DNA from 4 places in the Nonomuraea sp. NPDC059007 genome. Region 2 is predicted to be linked to each of the others. Evidence: riboswitches for the same ligand, from Rfam matches in the RefSeq annotation. Region 2 holds a riboswitch; each other region holds the start of a gene.
The links. A riboswitch is a leader RNA that binds a small molecule or an ion and turns the genes downstream of it on or off. The one in region 2 is predicted to bind cyclic di-AMP.
Positions count from the first base shown of each region.

Region 1: linked by a shared signal. The riboswitch ahead of ACFWY5_RS01115 (hypothetical protein) and the one ahead of ACFWY5_RS02450 (C40 family peptidase) in region 2 are both predicted to bind cyclic di-AMP.
Region 3: linked by a shared signal. The riboswitch ahead of ACFWY5_RS55620 (coiled-coil domain-containing protein) and the one ahead of ACFWY5_RS02450 (C40 family peptidase) in region 2 are both predicted to bind cyclic di-AMP.
Region 4: linked by a shared signal. The riboswitch ahead of ACFWY5_RS24000 (D-alanyl-D-alanine carboxypeptidase family protein) and the one ahead of ACFWY5_RS02450 (C40 family peptidase) in region 2 are both predicted to bind cyclic di-AMP.

Region 1 is NZ_JBHYJD010000001.1:230,567-233,852, forward strand. Features, by position in the region: gene ACFWY5_RS01110 (alpha/beta fold hydrolase) at 1-249, opposite strand, end outside; gene ACFWY5_RS01115 (hypothetical protein) at 290-1,120, opposite strand; cyclic di-AMP (ydaO/yuaA leader) riboswitch at 1,323-1,460, opposite strand; gene ACFWY5_RS01120 (DUF5302 domain-containing protein) at 1,625-1,825, opposite strand; gene ACFWY5_RS01125 (aldo/keto reductase) at 1,898-2,752, opposite strand; gene ACFWY5_RS01130 (class I SAM-dependent methyltransferase family protein) at 2,737-3,286, opposite strand, start outside.
Region 2 is NZ_JBHYJD010000001.1:551,299-554,584, forward strand. Features, by position in the region: gene ACFWY5_RS02440 (branched-chain amino acid aminotransferase) at 1-185, opposite strand, end outside; gene ACFWY5_RS02445 (3-isopropylmalate dehydrogenase) at 516-1,571, opposite strand; cyclic di-AMP (ydaO/yuaA leader) riboswitch at 1,671-1,816, shown strand; gene ACFWY5_RS02450 (C40 family peptidase) at 1,844-2,437, shown strand; gene ACFWY5_RS02455 (ROK family protein) at 2,676-3,286, opposite strand, start outside.
Region 3 is NZ_JBHYJD010000084.1:17,598-20,883, reverse strand. Features, by position in the region: gene ACFWY5_RS55630 (DeoR/GlpR family DNA-binding transcription regulator) at 1-7, shown strand, start outside; gene galT (galactose-1-phosphate uridylyltransferase) at 4-1,065, shown strand; cyclic di-AMP (ydaO/yuaA leader) riboswitch at 1,132-1,269, shown strand; gene ACFWY5_RS55620 (coiled-coil domain-containing protein) at 1,276-2,229, shown strand; gene ACFWY5_RS55615 (hypothetical protein) at 2,285-3,286, shown strand, end outside.
Region 4 is NZ_JBHYJD010000014.1:59,099-62,384, forward strand. Features, by position in the region: gene ACFWY5_RS23995 (TetR/AcrR family transcriptional regulator) at 1-316, opposite strand, end outside; gene ACFWY5_RS24000 (D-alanyl-D-alanine carboxypeptidase family protein) at 642-1,556, opposite strand; cyclic di-AMP (ydaO/yuaA leader) riboswitch at 1,569-1,712, opposite strand; gene ACFWY5_RS24005 (TetR/AcrR family transcriptional regulator) at 1,855-2,466, opposite strand; gene ACFWY5_RS24010 (tannase/feruloyl esterase family alpha/beta hydrolase) at 2,571-3,286, shown strand, end outside.

The DNA.
Region 1 (3,286 bases), 320 kb from region 2:
CAGGTACGGCGAAGCGGGCGATCCGAATTCCGGAACGCCCGCCTCGTGAAGATGCGTGGATTCACCGGCGTCACGGTTGTCGAACCGGACGACATGGTGACCTTGCTCGACGAGGAGCTCACAGAACTCCTCGTCCCAGTGGATGAGCTGGGCGCCGAGCCCCATGATGAGCAGCAGTGGCCGTGCTTGTGGCGAGCCGAAGCTGTCGTAGACGATCTCGATGCCGTTGACGGCCGCGCGCTGGGTCATGGGAAACAGAATCACATTCTGTTCCCCATGAGTAAAGAGGTCAGCGGTCGAACGCCTTGCGGATGCGGCCGCGGGCCAGGAACATGCCGCCGCTCAGGAGTGCCAGGGCGCTGATGAGGGCGAGGCCGCCCACACCGTTCGACTCGGTCTCGCGGGTGGTGACCGCCGCGGCCAGCTCGGCCTGCGGCGCCTTCTCCCGCTCGGAGGCCTGTGCGGAGGTCTGCTCGGGGGCCTTCTCAGGAGCCTGCTCGGGAGCCTTCTTGGCGACCTGCGCGGGAGCGGCCGGGGTCTCGGGCCTCTCGTCCTTCTTCTCGGTCTTCTCCTCCGCGGTCACGACCGGGGGCGTGGCCGGCTTGGCGTCCTTGCGGGACCAGGCGCCGGTGGAGAAGGCGACGGGGTGGTTCTTCTTGCCCACGCCGGGGCCCCACTTGGTGATGACGTACTCGATCTTGATGTGGCCCTGGCCGCCGACGCCATCGACGGTCAGCGAGCTGGAGTTGAACTTGCCGCCGGTCAGCGAGGCGAAGGTCTTGGCGTCGAGGTCGAGCATGATGCCCCTGTTCGAGGGGACCCCGGGGCCGCGGTCGCCGACGAAGAACGGCTCCTTCTTGCCCTTGTAGATGACGTAGCCCTCGGTCAGGAGGGGCCAGCTCGGGCTGGCGGCCAGGCCCTTCTGCATGGGCTTGCCGGAGGCGGGAAGACCGGTGTCGCCGTTGCGGCCGGAGGCGTCGTCCCAGTAGTAGGAGGCGGTGGTGGAGCCCTTGAGAAGGGGCTTCTTCTCGGAGAAGTCATCCGCGTGTGCGGTTGCGCCGGTGCTGAGGGTGACCGCGCCGATGACGGCGACGGAGGCGAGCATGGTGAAAGAACGCATGCCAAAGCGGGAAGACATGAAGAAGAGAAGTCCTTTGTGCGGGGACAGGGGAAATGCGCTCGTCAAAGGGGCGTAGCCGGGCACAAAGCCGAACGGACGCTACGCGAAAGCGCGGGGGGAAAGCCTGGGGAAGGGGCCGCTCAGTAGGCGGCGGGTGAAACTACGCGGAATGGGGGTTCATCGCGGTGGTGCATGAAAAGATCAGTCCTCTCCATCGCGCCTACCGGGTTAGCTGACGGGTTCGGGCGTGGAGATGCCCTACCGACGCGTACGTCGGATTCACCCCAAGGAACATTGGTTCCCCGGTTCCCGTGGGTACGGGATTCGGCGCCAGCCGGCCGCCTCTTCCTGGTGAAGGGTCGGGTCGCCAACTGGTAACGCTTAGGACTGTAAGTGCCAAAGACGGCAAAAGCAAAACAATCGCCATGAAACGGGCGAAGATCTACCTAAGAAGGTCAAGAAAAAGGGGGGTACGGCCAAGCCGTACCCCCTCAGAACGCCGGCTCAGCCGCCGCTCTTGCGCCGGAACGAACGCTTGCTGGCAGCAGGGCCGTGTGCGCCGTGGATCTTTGACTGATCCGTGCCCCTGCCACCCGCACCCGAGTCGGAGTGCTGATTGCGCTTACGCTCCAGGGCCTCCCGGAACTTGCGCTTCATCTCGTCCTCGGGAGTTTCGCTGACTTCCGGCTCCGGTGTTTCCGCCATGAGGACCTCCTGGTGTTGGGGACCACAACAGCTTCGCACGACGGCCGACCTGACGCGAAACCGGGCACCGCGTCAGCCCAGCCTGGCCAGCTCCTCCGCGGTGAGCTCCAGGTCGGCGGCGGCCAGCGAGTCGAGGATCGTCGCCGGGCGGCTGGAGCCGGGGATCGGGATCATCACCGGGCTCCTGGCCAGCTCCCACGCCAGGCAGACCCGCTGCGGCGAGACCCCGCGCTCGGCCGCGACCTCCCCGAAGGCGGCGTGGCGGCGGCCGAGGCGGCCGACGTGGTTCATGCCCCCCAGCGGCTCCCACGGCAGGAACGCCACGCCGATCTCCTCGCAGACGTCCACCTCCGGCTCACTGCCCCGGAAGCTCGGCGAGTACTGGTTCTGCACGCTCACCAGCCGCCCGCCGAGGATCTCGTTGGCCTGCCTGATCTGGACCGGGTTGGCGTTGGAGATCCCGGCCATCCGGATCTTCCCGGCGTCGAGCAGGTCCACGAGCGTGCCGATCGACTCCTCGTACGGCACCGCCGGGTCCGGCCGGTGATGCTGGTAAAGCCCGATCGACTCGACGCCCAGCGCCTTGAGCGAGCGGTCGCAGGCCTGCTTCAGGTATTCAGGCCGGCCGTCCACGTCCCAGCGTCCGCGCGGCCGGGTGTGCCCGCCCTTGGTGGCCACCAGCACCGCGTCCTTGTCGCCGCCCCAGCTCGCCAGCGCCTTGGCCACGATGCGCTCGTTGTGCCCGACCTCGGCCTCCGTCGGCGTGTAGGCGTCGGCGGTGTCGATCAGCGTGATCCCGGCGTCCAGGGCCGCGTGGATGGTCCTGATCGACTGCTCCTCGTCGGGCATGTGGCCCTCCACCGACATCGGCATCGCGCCGAGCCCGATGGCGCTCACACTCGTCTGACCGATCAGTCGTGTCTGCATGCGTCCATGGTCATACATTCCGGCCGCTGAGTCGCCGTGGTCACCGTGAACAGGCCGACCTTCTCCCGCCTGCTGACGACGTCGGCGTACCCGGCCTCGACGGCCCAGGTGTGCAGCTGCTCGGCCGAGCGGCACTTCATCACCCACAGCCGCCCGTCGCGGTTGGGCAGCACGTTGGCGATGAACTCCAGCTGCGGGTGGCGGGTCTGCGTGGTGAAGATCAGTACGCCGTCGTGGGCGAGCAGGTCGCGCAGCCTGGCCAGGGACTTCCTGATCGTCTCGTCGTCCAGGATCAGCTCGTACAGCCCGCTGACCACGATGATGTCGGCCGGCCGGTCCAGCGGCTCGGGGTCGAAGGCGTCGCCGCGCTCGTGGCGGACGTTCGCCAGGCCGCGTTCCTTGGCCAGTTCCCTGCCCAGGCGCAGGCCGTCGGCGGCCAGGTCACGGCAGACCACTTCGACCTCGGGCTGCTCCCTGGCGACGTCCTGCAGGTAGCGGCCGGGGCCTGCGGCCACGTCGAGGATCAGCGCGCGG
Region 2 (3,286 bases):
AGCGGTCCGTACGGCGTGAGGCGGGCGTCGTGCCAGCCGGTGCCCTCGGTGTAGTCGATCGAGACCATGTGGTCGGTGAAGGCCTTCCCGAACCCGGGGCTCGCCAGTACCGCCTCGCGCTCTGCCGCGGTGCGAGCGTGGTCGGATAGCTGCACGTCGAAGCTGAGCTTCTGAGAGGTGGTCATGACGGAGATCCTTCTCTTTCTCTGAGGACTACCCTGCATCCATTCTGCGCCGGATCGGGTAGAGGGAACTTACTGCATCTAAAAGGACGACCGTTAGGGCGCAACGAAAACGCCCGGAGGCTCTCGCGAGCCACCGGGCGTGGGTGGTCAGGCGGCCGCGAGTGCGCTGGGGGCGCCTGGGCCGCTTGTCAGGTCGGTACCGGGTGTTCACGAGCTGCGGGTTCGCGCGCTGCCCGCCGTACCTCCGCAGACTTGTGGTGAGGCCCCGACGGTGGGGGATCTCACGTTCCGCGGTACGGCGGGCCGCTCGTGGGCCGGTGGCCTGCGGCGTCAGGCGCCGCCGGATACTCGGGCGGCGATGTCGTCGCCGATGTCCCTGGTGGTGCGGGCGGCGGTGTGCGAGAGGCGCTCGACGATGTCGTCGGCGACGGCCTGCTCGACGCGGGCGGCCTCGGCGGTCAGCCCGAGGTGGTCCAGGAGCATGGCGACCGAGAGGATGGTGGCGGTCGGGTCGGCCTTGCTCTGCCCGGCGATGTCGGGCGCGCTGCCGTGGACCGGCTCGAACATGCTCGGCGCGGCGCCTTCGGGGTTGATGTTGCCGCTGGCCGCGAGGCCGATGCCACCGGCCACCGCGGCGCCGAGGTCGGTGATGATGTCGCCGAACAGGTTGTCGGTGACGATCACGTCGAAGCGCTCGGGCTGGTTGACGAAGAACATCGTGGCCGCGTCGATGTGCACGTAGTCGGTGGTGACCTCGGGGTACTCCCCGGCCACGCGGTCGAAGGTGCGCTGCCACAGGTCACCGGCGAAGGTGAGCACGTTGGTCTTGTGGACCAGCGTGAGCTTCCTGCGCGGGCGGCTCTGCGCCTTGGCGAAGGCGTAGCGGACGACGCGTTCGACGCCGTAGGCGGTGTTGATGGACTCCTGCGTGGCCACCTCGTACGGCGTGCCCTTGCGCATGGCCCCGCCGGTGCCGGCGTAGAGCGACTCGGTGCCCTCACGGACGACGACGATGTCGATGTTCTCGGCCGGTGTGTCGGCCAGCGGCGTCGCGACGCCGGGCAGCAGCTTGACCGGGCGCAGGTTGACATAGTGGTCGAAGTCGAAGCGGATGCGCAGGAGCAGGTCGCGCTCCAGCAGGCCGGGCGGAACCTTGCGAGGGTCGCCGACGGCGCCGAGCAGGATCGCGTCGTAGCCGCGCAGCTCCTGCAGCACGGAGTCGGGCAGGACCTCGCCGGTCCTGGCGTAGCGGTCCGCGCCGAGGTCGTACTCGGTGATGTCGAACTTGGGACCGACCGCCCCGAGAACCTTGAGGCCCTCGGTCACGACCTCGGTACCGATGCCGTCTCCGGGGATGACGGCCAGGCGAATGCTACGCGACTCCATGGGCGGTACCTTACCGGTTCGTCTCGCCTGCCGAGCAACCCATCTCATTTCTCGGACACTGCATTTTGCCCGATTTGCACGCTTTTGACTGTTTCGTTAGAGTCCCACCAGCCTAATCCGCGCACCGTAGTGCGGAGCCGGGGACCCACCTCCCCCATTGGGGCGAATCGGCGTTTACCACGTCGTAGGGCGACTTCCAGGCCCGAGCCCGACAGCTAACCCGGTAGGCCGTGTGGAAGGACATTCCCCTGTCTCGCATCATCGCGACCGCTGTGCTCTTCACCGTCACCGGTGTCACCGCGGCCACCCTCGCATCCCCCGCCACCGCATCCCCCGCTTCTCCCGCTTCTCCCGTCAACACCGTCGACCCCTATGACGTCACGCTGACCAGCCAGGGCCTCAAGGAGATCCAGGAGCAGCGGACCCCCGAACCCGGCTGGCAGAAGGCCCTGGCCTACGCCATGGACAAGCGCGGCACCCCGTACGTCTGGGGCGGCACCACCAAACGCGGCTACGACTGCTCCGGCCTCATGCTCCGCGCCTACGAAAGCGCGGGCATCGAACTGCCCCGAACCGCCGCCCAGCAGTACTCGGCGTTCTCCAGAAAGATCAGCTGGAAGAACCTGAAGCCCGGTGACCTGGTCTTCTTCTCGGGGCTGGGGCATGTGGGCATGATCTCCCGGCCTGGGCACATGGTGCATTCGCCGCGTACCGGTGATGTGGTCAAGGAGGAAAAGCTGAGCGCCTGGCGCCGCCGCGCCTTCGTGGGCGCCGTGCGTCCGGATCCGGCGGGCGTCAAACTCACCACCCGGCTCGAAAAACTCCGCCAGGCGCCCGCACCCGTCATGCCCACCGCGACGCTGTGACGCGCGTCGTCTCCTGATCGTCGTCTGACAACGCCGATTCCGCCGGCCCGTCGCGGCGGGCTCTGTCGTGGTTCCTCCCGTGCGTGGCTTCTCTCTCACGCGCGGGAGGATCCACGCACGGGAGAGACCACGGTCTCTGTCGCGCGGGCCCTGTCGCGGCCCACCCCCGGACACGGTCGTCCAGCGGGGATGGCCGGCCGCCGCAACGAGCGCACTTACCGGCGGTACCCCGCTGATCTCAGCCCATACGGGTGGAGAAGATCAGGTCCCAGGCGCGGCCCCTCGCATGGGCGACAGCGCCCAGCAACACGCCACTGTCACCCAGAGCGCTGGCCACGATCGTGGGCCGGAGCGGCCCCAGTTCGCCGATTCGGCGTTGGATGGCGTCGCCCAGCAGGTCGAGGTTGTGTCCCACGCCGCCGGAGAGCACGATCACCTCCGGGTCCAGGACGGCGGCCACCGCCACGAGCAGCCCGCCGATCCGCCGGCCCTCCGCCGCCACGACCGACAGCGCTGCCTGATCACCCCGTTCCGCGGCGGCGAAGATCTCCTTGGCCGTTCCCAGGGACAGTCCGGCGGCCCGCGCCGCCCGTACCACTCCCGGAGCCGCGGCAACGGTCTCGGTTGCCCCGTGCTCCCGCACACTCGCATCCCCCTGGTCCACGCCAGGGAACACCTCCCCCGCGGCCTGGGCCGACGCCCCAGTGACAGATCCGGCACTCGAAACCTCGGACGGCCGATCCGGAGCGGGCCGCGTGCCGGGCGGGTGCTGGGTGTCGGGCGGGCGCTGGGTGTCGGGGAACCCCGCTTCGGAGGCGCGCCGAACGTCGGGTGCGGACGGCATCTCAC
Region 3 (3,286 bases), on a different contig from region 2:
GCAGTGAAGCGCACCATCACCCACCTGGCCGACGGGCGAGAGCTGATCTACTTCGACCGGCGCGACGACGCCGACCGCGGTGCGGTGGACCGGCGTCCGCTCGACCCCCGGCCACTCGCCTCGGAACTTCGCTACGACCCGCTGACCGAGGAGTGGATCGCGATCGCGGGGCACCGGCAGACGCGGACGTTCCTGCCGCCCGCCGACGAGTGCCCGCTGTGCCCGTCGTCCGACACGCGGGCCTCGGAGATCCCGGCGCACGACTATGACGTGGTGGTGTTCGAGAACCGCTTCCCATCTTTCAGCGGAAATTTTGGGACTTATCACGATGTGGGCGGCTTGAGTGAGGTGCGGCCGGGTGCGGGGCGGTGTGAGGTGGTGTGCTTCACCTCCGAGCACTCCTCGTCGTTCTCACGGCTGAGCGACGCGCAGGTCGAGCTGGTCATGGAGGCGTGGGCGGACCGCACCGCCGAGTTGTCCGCGATCGAGGGCGTGGAGCAGGTCTTCGTCTTCGAGAACCGGGGCGAGGAGATCGGGATCACGCTGCCCCACCCGCACGGGCAGATCTACGCCTACCCGTACGTGACGCCGCGGACCAAGCTTCAGCTCGCGGCGGCGCAGCGGCGGCCGGGGCTGTTCGCGGACGTGCTGGCCGCCGAACGGGCCGGGGAGCGGGTCGTGGCGGCCAACGAGTTGTGGACCGCCTTCGTCCCGGCCGCGGCGCGCTGGCCGTACGAGGTGCATGTCTACCCGCATCGTCAGGTGCCGGACCTCGCGGCGCTGACCGAGGCGGAGCGGGCGGCCTTCGCGCCGCTCTACACCTCGGTGCTGCGGGCGCTGGACGGAATCTTCGGGGTGGCCATGCCGTACATCTCGGCGTGGCACCAGGCGCCGGTGCGGTACCTGCGTGAGCTGGGACATCTGCACCTGGAGCTGTTCTCGATCAGGCGCGCGCCCGGCAAGCTCAAGTACCTGGCGGGGTCGGAGTCGGCGATGGGGGCCTTCGTCAACGACGTGCTGCCCGAGGAGGCCGCACGCCTGCTTCGATCACAGGTAGATCACTAATTGGTTTCCACTTGAAGTCGCATTGCCCGCCATTTACTACTAATATCCCTCACGCACCGGTTGTCACAGCCGTTGCCGCCTAATCCCGGGCGTGTTGCCCGGGAGCCGGGGACCCAGCCTCACCTGGGGTGAATCCACTTCGGTGGTAGGGCATCTCCCAGCCCGAACCCGTCAGCTAACCCGGCCGGCAGATGGAGAGGAATCCCCCACGTGGCGGTTGCGTCCCCCGCGACTTTGGCCATCGGTCTCATCACCGCCGCAGCTGTGGCGTTCACCCCGGCGAGCGCGCACGCCGCGCCCAAGCCGGGCGAGAAGCAGCTGCGGGCCGAGCTGAAGAAGCTCAACACCCAGGTCGACAAGCTCATCGAGAGTTACAACGGCAAGCGCGTGGCACTCGCCAAGGCGAAGGAGGCGGAGAAGTCCGCCCAGGCGCGCCTGGCCACCGCCGAGACGGCGCTGGTCGAGGCCGAGCGGCGGGTGGCCGAGATCGCCCAGCTGCGCTACCAGGGCAGCGGCGGCACGCTGCCCGGCTTCCTGTACACGCCTGACGCGCCGGGCGCGGCCGTACTGGAGCAGCTCACCGACGAGGAGCAGGCGGTCATCGCGGGCGTCGCCGCCGCCCGCGACGAGAAGAAGAAGGCCGCGGACGCGGCCGCCGCGCTCACCACCCAGATCGCCGGACAGGCGGACGAGGTGGCCAAGGAGCGCGACGAGGCCGAAGGCGTCATCAAGGACATCAAGGACAAGCTCCAGGACCTCATGCCGTACGGCACCGGCAAGCGCAACGACGGATCCTGGGCCCCCGAGCTGCCCTCCGGCTCCGACAACATCACCTCACGGATGCGGATCATCCGCGACGAGATCAAAAAGACCTTCAACCTGCCCTTCGAGGTCGGCTGCTACCGCTCGGGCGGCGGCGGCGAGCACCCGCTCGGCCGGGCCTGCGACTTCATGATGAGCACCGGCGGCTCCATGCCCACCGCCGCCAACCAGGCGCTCGGCGACCAGATCGCGGCCTGGGCGATCAAGAACAAGAACCGCTTCGGCGTGAAGTACGTGATCTGGAAGCAGCGCATCAACATGGGGTCGGGATGGCGGGCGATGAGCGACCGCGGCAGCATCACCGAGAACCACTTCGACCACCCGCACATCTCCATGCAGTGAGCGCGCCCCAGTAGTGTGACCCCTCGGATGTGATCACCGGGCAAGGAGGGGCACCGTGGCGCTGCAGCCACCACCGGGGCTGGCCATGCTGCTCAACATCGTCGTCTCGTGGCCGCTCGTCGACGAGGACCGGCTGCACGCGGCCGGTACCCAGTGGATCTCCTTCGCGATGACGGCGGTGCGCGTCTCCTCGGCCGCGGCCACGCACGCCGCCCAGACCACCGCGCGCAACGAGGGCGAAGGCGTGCGGGCGTTCGACGGCGAGTGGCGCGACACCTCCGCCCGCACCGGCGACGCGGTCACCGCCGCGCTGCTCATCGGCGGCGCGTTACAGATCTCCGCGATGATCGTGCTGGCCATGAAGGTGGCGCTGATCGTCCTGCTCATGCGGCTCGCCCTGCACCTGGCGCGGCTGGTCGCCGCCTCGGGCCCCACCGCCGGCGCCTCGCTCGCCGCCGTGGGTCCCGTCGTGGGCGGCGCCAGGACGGCCGCGCGGGAGATCATCCGCCGGATGGTCGAACTGCTGGAACGCAGCGCGCTGCGCCTGTTCGGACGCGCGTCCGCGCTGCTGCGCAAGCCGGCCTCCAAGACGGGGTCCGGCGCGATCCCGCCCGGCAAGCGGCCGCCGACGCCCGTGCGCGGCCCCGGCAACCACCTTGAGTCGGCGGCCGACAAGAGCGTGGACGTCTCGTCCATCACGCCGTACCCGATCTGGCGGCGGGACCGCCCGCCGGTCTACCGCGCCGAGGACAGGTCTCCCGACGAGATCTTCGAGCGGGGACTGCTGCCGCGCGACCCGTCGATGACGAACCTGTCCGACCACGTGCTCAAGTCCCGGCCGTCCGCCTTCGTCGGGACCAGCACGCGGATGGACATCGACAACGCCGTCCCGCGCCGCTTCGTCTACGAGGTCGACGCCCCGGGCGGCATCGACGTCCAGGACACGCTGAAGGCCGCGAGCCACCTGTCCCACGAGCGCGAGATCGCCTTCCCCGGCGGGGTGCACCGGAGATACATCACCGGCGCCTGGCCGCAAGGGGTGCCCAAAACGCCGCAG
Region 4 (3,286 bases), on a different contig from region 2:
CGAGCATGAACGCCAGGTCCGCCTTGCCCGACTGGCTGTCCGCGCCCACCCGCACATAGGCCGCCACGACCTCTCGCACCGACGCCTCCGCCGGCGGTTTGCCCAGCTCGGTGGCGAGCCACGTCTCCCAGGCGTCGGTCAGTTGCTTCTGGATCGCCAGCAGTAGCTCGTGCCGCGTCCGGAAGTGGTACATCAGCCCGCCCTTGGTGACGCCCGCCTCCTCGGCCGCCGACTCCAGCGTCAGGCCGGTGATGCCGTCGCGTTCCGCCACGCGGATCGCGGCGTTCAGGATCTGGTTCCGCTGGCTTGGTCGCACCCCGTAACTCTACCGTCCAGAAGGCACAGTTATGGGGACATGCCCGAGTCGCCGTGCGCGTGCTCTGAGCACCCATGTCTCTCATGGGACTGGGGGAATCGGGTTGGTGAACATGAACGTCCCTTCGCCATTCTGCGTGGCACACCCGGCGGGAAGGCAGCTCGCCTCGAATGAGGAAACTATACCATCCAGAAGGTATAGTAACTCATCGCTGGGGTCCGTGCCGGGGCGCGAGCTCCGGAAGTTCACGAGGGCCCGTCGGCGGCGACGCTCAGCGCGGCGTGTACGGCAATGCCGTCGGAGCCGACCGTGTTGACGGGCCTGGTCAGGGTTGTCCGCCGACCGCCCAGTCGAGCAGCCTCTGAGCGGTCTGGAAGCGGCGGGTGGAGCTGGTCTCCCCGAGAATGACGCCGGCCAGTTGCCGGCCTTCACGGTCCGCGGCGAAGGAGAGCGTGTACCCGGCGGCCCGGGTGTAGCCGGTCTTCAGACCGACGGCGCCCGGCTTGCCGAGAAGCCGATTCGTGTTCCGCCAGGAGTAGGCGCGGTGCTCCGCCGTCGCGGCCACCGAGCGATACCGGCTGGAGGCGACCTTCTTGAGCGCCTGGACGCCCAGCGCGGCCTGGGCCAGCCGCGCCTGGTCGCGTGCGGTGGAGTAGCCGCCTCCGTTGGTGGGCATCCCGTCGGCGTTGACGTAGCGCGTGTCCCGCATACCGAGCTCGCGAGCAGTGAGGTTCATCTTCGCGGTGAACGCGTCGACGCCCGGACCGTACACGCGGGCGAGCGTGTGGGCGGCGTCCGCGCCGGAAGGCAGCATCAGGGCGTACAGCAGGTTCTCCACGGTCAGCCGGTCTCCGGCGCGCAGGCCGGCCACCGAGGCACCGCCCTTCGAGGCGTAGCGAACATCCCCAGAGGTGACCTTGACGACGTCACCCGGCTTGGCCTCCTTCAGCACGGTGTAGGCGGTCATCACCTTGGTGAGGCTGGCCACGGGCATCCGAAGATCGGCCTTCTTGCTGAAGTAGACCTTGCCGGTCTTGGTGTCGATCACGTGAGCCGCACGGCCGAGCACCGTGGGGGCGTGCGCCGCGACGTCTTGAACGTGGGAGCGGGACTCCGGCGAGTCGTCGGGCCCGACCGGAGGGATGGCCTGCGCGGCGGTGGCGCAGGCGGTCATGGCAACGGCGGTGGCGGCGAGGCCGAGCAGCGCGCGGTTCAGCCGGTTCTTGAGATCGGTGGGCATGAAGGACTTTGCTCCTTGCTTCCATGCCGCCTACCGGGTTAGCTGACGGGTTCGGGCTGGGAAGTGCCCTACGGTCGCGGCTGAGCGAGCGTCCGATTCACCCCGATGAAGATTGGGTCCCCGGCTCCGTGGAAACGGATTCGGCGGCCGGACGTCGTCCTGCGGGTTCCCCAGGAGACGCACGGTCCGGGCAATGAAACGGCAACGAACCCGTCTAGGGCCCGTCACGCAATGCCCGAGACCCTACCAAAAAGCACATATCGTGCAAACAGTACATTTCCGGCTGCTGTTGGAGGACTCACGACGGGCGGGACAGACCAAGCACGATCAGGTCGAACAGCTCCTGGAACGCCTCCGCGTTCGTCCGGCCGAGATGCTCGAGCACCTCGGGATCCTGCAGCCGGTCCAGGGCGGCGTAGATCACCTCCGCCACGAGGCGCGCGTCCGTTTCGCGGAACGCACCGCTGTCTATGCCCTCCTGGATGAGCGCGGCGGCGATGGACGTGGCGAACCGGTAGTGCTCCTCGAACAGCCGGCGGATTCCCGGCTGCCCGGCGACATCGACCGAGAACGCCCGAGCCGCGCGGGTCAGCGCCGTGCTCGCCGCGGACATGTAGGCGTGAACTCGCCCGAGCGGCTCGTCCATCGCCCTCGCCTGGGCCATCGCCTGCCGGCCGACGCGCTGCAGAAGCCGGTCGACGACGAGCGCGACGAGTTCGTCCTTGCTGGGCGCCAGCTCGTAGAGGGTACGCCGCGAGCAGTGCAGCCGGGCGGCGAGCTCCTGAATCGTCAGCCGGCGAAAGCCCTCCCGAAGGAAGATCTCCTCCAGCTCGGCGAGCACGTTCTCCTGCCGGCTGGTGAAGGAACGCCCGAGCGAGAGGGCGACGGGCGGTCGAGGATATCCGGTCATGCCTGCACTTTCAGGGTACTGTCTAGGGTACCAGGTACTCGAAGATAGTACCCTCTGTGTGTGGAGGCGGAATGCGCCGACCCAGCCGAACCCAAGTGAGCATCATGTCGTGCCTGCCGCTGGCCGCCGCGCTCGTCGCGGTCAGCGATCCCGTACGGGCGGACGCCGACCGATGCGCGGCCCTGACGAACGCGACCGTGACCGACACGACGATCACGCGAGCCAGGACGGTGACCGCGACGACATCGGTACCGGAGCACTGCCTGGTCGACGCCTATGTCACCACGCCAGGTGACGCGACGGTGCCCAGCAACCAGGTGAACTTCCGCTTGGGCCTGCCGACCGCGTGGAACTCGGACTTCTACTTCCAGGGTGTGGGCGGGCTCGCCGGGCACATCGTTCCGTTCGACGAGGGACTGAGACGCGGCTACGCCTCGGCCGCCACGGACACCGGACATCAAGGCGCGAGCCCGTTAGGCCACCCCGAACTCGACGGCAGGTGGGCGCTCGGCAACCGGCCCAAGCAGATCGACTACGCCTACCGGGGCGTCCACGTCAGCACGGTCGCGGCCAAGGCGATCACCGCGATCCACTACGGGCGCGACACGCGCAAAGCCATCTTCAACGGGTGCTCCAACGGGGGACGGCAAGGCCTCATGGAGGTCCAGCGCTACCCCGCGGACTATGACGGGGTGATCGCCGAAGGCCCGGCGTTCGCCGCGGGCGACACGTTCCTGCGCTGGATCTCGCAGGCACAGGCACAACTGGCCACATCCGGGTCCTGGCTGTCGCCCGAGACGCTGCCGATCCTCTCGGCGGA